Regions from separate parts of the Gordonia sp. J1A genome, predicted to be linked through region 1. Evidence: riboswitches for the same ligand, from Rfam matches in the RefSeq annotation. Region 1 holds a riboswitch; the other holds the start of a gene.
The links. Region 1 has a riboswitch for thiamine pyrophosphate ahead of thiC (phosphomethylpyrimidine synthase ThiC). Riboswitches for the same ligand answer to the same signal wherever they lie in the genome.
Positions count from the first base shown of each region.

Region 1 (3,662 bases):
GGCGTCGCGATCGCGTCCCGGATCGGGGTGCACGACATCCACATCGGATTCGACGGGCAGCCGCTCTACGCCGGTGAACGGGAGGCGCGAGCCATCTCGGCGACCTGCGGTGGCGTGCGCGTCTGGAGCCTGTACGCCCCCAACGGGCGCGAGCCGGGACACGATCACTTCCAGTACAAACTCGACTGGCTCAGCGCCCTCGCCGATGTCACATCGCTGGAACTGTCGCACGATCCCGCCGCCCAGGTCGCTCTCGCCGGAGACTGGAATGTGGCGCCGACCGACGAGGACGTGTGGGACCCCGAGTACTTCGCGTCCCGCACGCACACCTCCGACGAGGAGCGCGCCGCCTTCCGCCGCTTCGTCGAAGGCGGATTCGTCGACAGCGCGGCCCCCTTCACCCCCGGTCCGGGGACCTACACCTTCTGGGACTACCAGGCCGGGCGCTTCGCCCGCAACGAGGGCATGCGCATCGACTTCGCGCTCTGCTCCCCCGCCTTGGACGACCGTATCCACGACGCCTTCATCGACCGCGACGCCCGCGCCGCGGAGGGCGCCAGCGATCACGCCCCCCTCGTGTTCGACCTGAGCTGATCCCGGCGGGTGCGCCGGTCGGTCCGCCTCAGGCGGAGGCCATCGCCACCATGCCGGGATGGGCGTCGAGGAAGTGCTTGGTGAAGGTGCACAGCGGCCGCACCTTGAGCTGGTTGTCGCGCATGTACTGCATGGCGCCGCCGGTGAGCCGAGTGGCCAGCCCGTGGCCGCTGTACTCGTCGTAGAGGACCGTGTGGAGGATCGTCACCACCTCGCCGTCGGGACCGTCGTCGATGCGATAGCCGAGCACGCCGACCAGGTCGCCGCCCACCCGCAACTCGAAGCGCTCCCGCTCCGGATTGTGGGAGACCTCGGAGATCTGGTGCAGCAGCGAGCGCGCCGACTGCGGCGGATGCGAGTGACGGACTTTGCGATGCATTCGTTGACCTCCTGTGACCAGCGTCACAAGATTACGTTCGTTCGACGGGGAGACGCAAGTCACATCTGTCACATCTGCATCACGATGCGACGCGACCGGACGACGTGAGTATGGTGGGCACCGCACAACTTCACACGCGGGGGCTCCCACGGAACCGGGGGCTGAGATGGCGACAGGCGGTCGTCGACCGCCTGAACCTGTCCGGATAATGCCGGCGTAGGGAGGATCATCATGGGCACATCCATGCCTGGAACCACACGTGACGACGCCACCGCCGAGGTGACCTGCGGCCCCATCGAGGGCAGCAGCAAGGTCTACCTCGACGTCGACGGCATGGCCGTTCCCCAGCGTCGAGTGCATCTGACGAACGGCGAGCACCTCGACCTCTACGACACCTCCGGTCCGTACACCGACTCGTCGGCGACCATCGACCTCGAGAAGGGGCTGGCGAAGACGCGCGACTCCTGGGAACGGCCGGCACCGGTGCCCGTGGGCGGACACGACGCGGCCACCCAGCTGGCCTGGGCACGCGCCGGGATCGTGACGCCGGAGATGAGATACATCGCCGCGCGCGAGGGCGTCGACGCCGAGCTGGTCCGCAGCGAAGTGGCCGCCGGACGCGCGGTGATTCCGGTCAATCACCGCCACCCCGAGTCGGAGCCGATGATCATCGGCAAGGCCTTCGCGGTGAAGGTGAACGCGAACATCGGCAACTCTGCCGTCACCTCGTCCATCGCCGAAGAGGTGGAGAAGATGGTCTGGGCCACCCGGTGGGGCGCCGACACCATCATGGATCTCTCGACCGGCAAGGACATCCACCTCACTCGCGAATGGATCCTGCGCAACTCCCCCGTCCCGGTCGGAACCGTGCCGATCTACCAGGCGCTCGAGAAGGTGAACGGCGATCCCACGCGCCTGACCTGGGAGATCTACCGCGACACCGTAATCGAACAGGCCGAACAGGGCGTCGACTACATGACCGTGCACGCCGGCGTGCTCCTGCGTTACGTCCCGCTGACCGCCAAGCGGGTGACCGGCATCGTCTCGCGCGGCGGCTCCATCATGGCCGCATGGTGTCTGGCCCACCACACCGAGTCGTTCCTGTACACGCACTTCGACGAGCTGTGCGAGATCTTCGCGCGGTACGACATCACCTTCTCGCTCGGCGACGGCCTGCGCCCCGGGTCCATCGCCGATGCGAACGACGAGGCGCAGTTCGCCGAACTGCGGACCCTGGGCGAGCTGACGAAGATCGCCAAGAGCCACGGCGTACAGGTGATGATCGAGGGCCCCGGGCACGTCCCGATGCACAAGATCGCCGAGAACGTCCGGCTCGAGGAAGAGCTGTGTGAGGAGGCCCCCTTCTACACGCTCGGCCCGCTCGCCACCGACATCGCGCCGGCCTACGACCACATCACCTCCGCGATCGGCGCTGCGATGATCGCGCAGGCCGGCACGGCGATGCTCTGCTACGTGACGCCGAAGGAGCACCTGGGGCTGCCGAACCGGGACGACGTGAAGGTCGGCGTCATCACCTACAAGATCGCGGCACACTCGGCCGACCTCGCCAAGGGGCATCCGCGCGCCCAGGAACGCGACGACGCCCTCAGCAGGGCGCGCTTCGAGTTCCGCTGGACCGATCAGTTCAACCTCGCGCTCGATCCCGACACGGCACGCGAGTACCACGATGAGACGATGCCCGCCGAGCCGGCGAAGACCGCGCACTTCTGCTCCATGTGCGGCCCCAAGTTCTGCTCCATGCGGATCTCGGCCGACGTCCGCACCTATGCACAGGAGAACGGGCTCGTCACGCAGGAGGACATCGACGCGCGGCTGGCACAGGACATGGCGGCCAAATCGGCCGAGTTCGCGGCGGCGGGAAACCAGGTGTACCTGCCGATCTCCGAGGCCGCCGCGCCGTGACCCTGCGGCTTCCGCAGGCCGGCCCCGGCGTCACCCCGGTCCGGGTGATGACCGTGGCCGGCTCCGATTCCGGCGGCGGCGCGGGCATTCAGGCCGATATGCGCACCTTCGCGATGCTCGGCCTGCACGCCTGCGTCGCGGTCACCGCGGTGACCGTGCAGAACTCCACCGGGGTCACCGGAATCCAGGAGATCGATCCGGCGGTGGTCGCGGCGCAGATGCACTCGGTGGTTCCCGACATCGGCGTCTGTGCGGTCAAGACGGGGATGCTGGCCTCCGATCCGATCATCACGGCGATCGCCGAGGCCGCGACGCAGCTCGGCATCGGCGGTGACACGGGAGTGCCGCTGGTGGTCGATCCCGTCTGCGCGTCGATGCACGGCGATCCCCTGCTGGCGTCCGACGCCCTCGGTGCGCTCACCGAGCGGTTGATGCCGCTCGCCACGGTCGTCACGCCGAACCTGGACGAGGTGCGCCTACTGACCGGGATCGACGTCGTGGACGGTGCGAGCCAACGGGCGGCCGCCGCGGCACTGCGCGAGTCGGGCGCCCGGTGGGCCCTGGTGAAGGGCGGCCACCTGCGGGGCAGCGAACACAGCCCCGACATCCTGTACGACGGCCGAGAGTTCCTGGAGTTCCCGGGCAGACGCATCGACACCCCGCACGACCACGGTGCGGGTGACACCCTGGCCGCGGCGATCACCGGCGCGCTGGGCCACGGCTACCGCGTGCCCGACGCCGTGGCCTTCGCGAAGCGGTGGGTCAC
Region 1 is NZ_AP041607.1:2,692,878-2,696,539, forward strand. It holds gene ACZ5QD_RS12530 (exodeoxyribonuclease III) at 1-594, shown strand, start outside; gene ACZ5QD_RS12535 (GNAT family N-acetyltransferase) at 623-973, opposite strand; TPP riboswitch at 1,100-1,213, shown strand; gene thiC (phosphomethylpyrimidine synthase ThiC) at 1,205-2,896, shown strand; gene thiD (bifunctional hydroxymethylpyrimidine kinase/phosphomethylpyrimidine kinase) at 2,944-3,662, shown strand, end outside.

Region 2 (3,662 bases), 920 kb from region 1:
CTCGGCGCGGTCGACGAGTGCTTCGAGGGTCTGGCTTCGCTCGGTGAGCGAGACGGACGAGTACCAGCCGGTGAGACCGCATGCGAGGACCATCGCGAGCAGGATGATGACGAGTTTGCCGGGCGTGGTGGTCGCGTAGAAGCGCATCGTCAGCAACGGCGACGAGACCCGCTCGCGGGTCATGGCGGCGATCTCGCGCCGGTCGGCGATCACCTGGCGCAGAGTGGGGCTCGGCGCGCCACGGTCGGGCAGCACACTGCGGCCCGCATGCGTGAGTGCCGAGCGCACTCGGTAAACCTGGCCGGCCACGAGTTGTCCCTTTCGGATGTGCTGCGCTCAACCCTAGTCGGCGCGGCTGCGAGTAGACGGACAGCCCGGTACGGTGATTCGTCAGAGAAGCCGATCTGAAGTCGGTGGGTCGGTGCAGGAGGTCGCAGGGTGCGCGGTGACGGTGACGGCTGGGTATTCGGTGCGGACGGTGCGCGCTACTGGGGACGCTTCGGGGCGGCGGGTCTGCTGCTGTGCGCGCCGGCCGACTCAGGCGTCGTGGTGCTGCTCCAGCATCGCGCCGTGTGGTCGCATCAGGGCGGCACGTGGGGGCTGCCGGGCGGTGCCCGCGACTCGCACGAGAGCGTGGAACAGGCCGCGGTGCGTGAAGCGCACGAGGAAGCCGGGATCGCTGAGTCGGACGTCGCGGTGATCGAGTCGATCGTCACGCACTCGGCGCCGGAGTGGAGTTACACGACGGTCATCGCCAAGGCCGATTCGCCGGTCGCGACGGTCGGCAACGGGGAGTCCGCCGAACTGCGCTGGGTGCCCGCCGAGTCGGTGGCCGAGCTGCCGCTGCATCCCGGTCTGGCGAAGGCGTGGCCGGGGCTGCTGGCCCGGCTCACCTGAGTCCGGCCCGCCCGAGCTCGGGCCCACCTGAGCGAGCTCACGCCAGCTGATTGGCTCCCGCGATCAGCGCGTTGATGGTGGCCTCGTCGCCGGTGCGGCCCCGGCCGTACGACCAACTCCGGTGCAGATCGCGTTCGCAGAGCAGGTAGGTGACGGTCTCGCCGTCCTCCTGATGCTGGTACAGCGAGACGATCTCGACGCCCGCGCCCAGTGCGTACAGCACCTCGGTCATCGCGCCGATGGCGCCGACCGCGGTGGCGCTGACGTCGTGGCATCGTCGGCCGAGATTGATCCGTGCGCGGCAGGTGACGGTGTCGCCGCGACCCGGCTCGATCGTGATCGCCTCCAACGCGATGTCGCCGGCGGGTGCGTAGGTCTGGTCGAAACTCGAAGTGGTCATGTCGGCCGCCTCCCGTGGAAACCAATTCGGCAGTCGCCGAGAGGAGCGGGACTGCTGCGGACGGTCGTATCCGTTACGGGTACAGGATGTCGGCAGGATCTGAATGGAACGCATCGGGAGCCTTCATTTCGGTCGAAGATTCGATGACCGACGAGCTCAGAGATGTGGAGAGACGACAACCCCGCAGCGGGGGGTCGGTCGAATCAGACCCCGCTGCGGCGGGCTACAAGAAGCTTCCACGTCATGATGGCAAGCAGCTTACTCCGCCGTGCCGGAAAGGCAAGCCGTCCGGAGGTCGCGCGCGGCGGTCGCGGGATCGGCGGCACCGGTGATCGCCCGGACCACCACGATGCGCTCGCCGCCCGCGTCGGTGACCTCTCGAACGCGGGGCAGGTCGATGCCGCCGATCGCGAACCACGCCTTGCTGGGCCGCGCCGCGGCGACCGCGCTGACGAACTCGAGTCCGGTGGCCGCCCGGCCCGGTTTGGTCGGCGTCGTCCAGCACGGGCCGGTGCAGAAGTAGTCCACGTCGGGATCGGCATCGGCGGTGAGCGCCTGCTCCACGGTGTGCGTGGAGCGGCCGATCACCACGTCGGGGCCGACGATGCGCCGGGCGGTGGCGGGCGGCAGATCGTCCTGGCCGACGTGGAGGACGTCGGCGCCGGACGCGACCGCGACGTCGGCCCGGTCGTTGACGGCCAGCAGCGCACCCGCGGCGTGCGTCAGTTCGCGCAGCCGCCGCAGCAGTTCCAGCTCCTGCACGGCGGTGAGCTCGCCGAACTCGCGTTCCCCGGGCGAATTCTTGTCGCGCAGCTGGACGATGTCGACGCCGCCCGCGAGAGCGCTCCGGACGAAGTCGATCAGGTCGCCGCGCTCGCGCCGCGCGTCGGTGCACAGGTACAGGCGGGAGGTGGCGAGACGAGTGCGGGCATCCATGACCGACACCGTAGTCGCCGATGCCGGGCGGTAGACTGTGAGGCGTTATCGACACGGGAGTCCGGAGGTCCGCCGGGCTGAGAGTGCGCTGCGCCGGCGCTGACCGTCACACCTGATCCGGGTCATGCCGGCGAAGGAAGGCTGACGTCATGTCTGGTGAAAGCGCATCCGGCGAAGAGTTCGCCTCCCCGAGGGGACATAGCACCGAGCGGCTCGGTGAACTGTCGGTGATCGGGGGCGGCGTCGTCGGCCTCACGTGCGCCCTGTCCGCCGCCGACCGCGGATGGCGGGTGCGCGTCTTCGACGCCGGACCGCAGGAGCGGGCCGCGCACGTCGCGGGCGGCATGCTCGGCTGCTTCGCAGAAGGACATCCCGGCGAGGACCGGCTGCTGGCGATCTCGCGGGACTCGGTGGCGCGATGGCCCGCCCTGCTCGAACGACTCGGCGATCCGACCGTGCGGACGGCCGCCGACAGCTTGCTGATCGGTGCCGCGCCGGCCGACCTGGAGCACCTGCGGACACAGGTGCGGTTCGGGCTGTCCACGTCGCCCGGCGACGCCGACCGGCTGCCCGCGATGACACCGGCCGAGCTGCGTGCAGTCGAACCCGCGCTGGTGCGCGGCGTGGCCGGAGGGTTTCACGCGGTCGGTGAGGGGTCGCTCGACAACCGGCGGCTGATCGCCGCGCTGCAACGCGCGCTCGAGAGCCGCGGAGTGATCTGGGAGCGCGGGTGGGTGACCGATCTGTCGACGATCCCCGGGGATCAGGTGCTGGTCGCGGCCGGCCTCGGTTCCCGCAGGCTGCTGCCGAGCGTGGAACTCCGCGGTGAGAAGGGCGAGATCCTTCGACTGCGCCGCACACGTTGGTCGGTGCCGCCGCCGACGCATGTGATCCGGGCCCGCTGGCATGGGCGCGCCCTCTACCTGGTGCCGAGGGACGACGGGGTGGTCGTGGGCGCCACGCAGTACGAGGCCTACGACGACGGTGATCGGATGCCGCTGGCGGGCGGGGTGGGCGATCTGCTCGCCGACGCCGCCGAGCTGATGCCGGGACTGCGCACCTACGAACTCGCCGAGGCGGGCGCGGGGATCCGCCCGTCGTCGCCGGACGGTGTGCCCGTGGTGCGGCGGGTGGACGAGCGGATTCTCGTCGCCGCCGGGCACGGCCGCAACGGCATCGCGCTCGCCCCGTGGACCGCGGCGCGCGTGGGCGCCCTCCTCCGACCGCCGGATCGGCGGGGACCGGACTCGCGGGTGGATCCGATCGCAACTGACAGCACCGACAACAGGGAGCCGACATGGAACTGACCGTCAACGGCGACACCGTCACCTTCGATGACGCGCCGACCGTCACCGGGCTGCTGGCCCACCTCGACCTGCCCGACTGCGGAGTCGCGGTGGCCGTGGACGGGGTGGTGCGTCCCAAAGCC
Region 2 is NZ_AP041607.1:3,613,355-3,617,016, forward strand. It holds gene ACZ5QD_RS16790 (hypothetical protein) at 1-309, opposite strand, end outside; gene ACZ5QD_RS16795 (NUDIX hydrolase) at 439-897, shown strand; gene ACZ5QD_RS16800 (hypothetical protein) at 935-1,297, opposite strand; gene thiE (thiamine phosphate synthase) at 1,556-2,233, opposite strand; TPP riboswitch at 2,277-2,390, shown strand; gene ACZ5QD_RS16810 (FAD-dependent oxidoreductase) at 2,383-3,540, shown strand; gene thiS (sulfur carrier protein ThiS) at 3,531-3,662, shown strand, end outside.
Region 2: it holds a riboswitch for thiamine pyrophosphate, as region 1 does, so the genes downstream of both, ACZ5QD_RS16810 (FAD-dependent oxidoreductase) here and thiC (phosphomethylpyrimidine synthase ThiC) in region 1, are expected to answer to the same signal.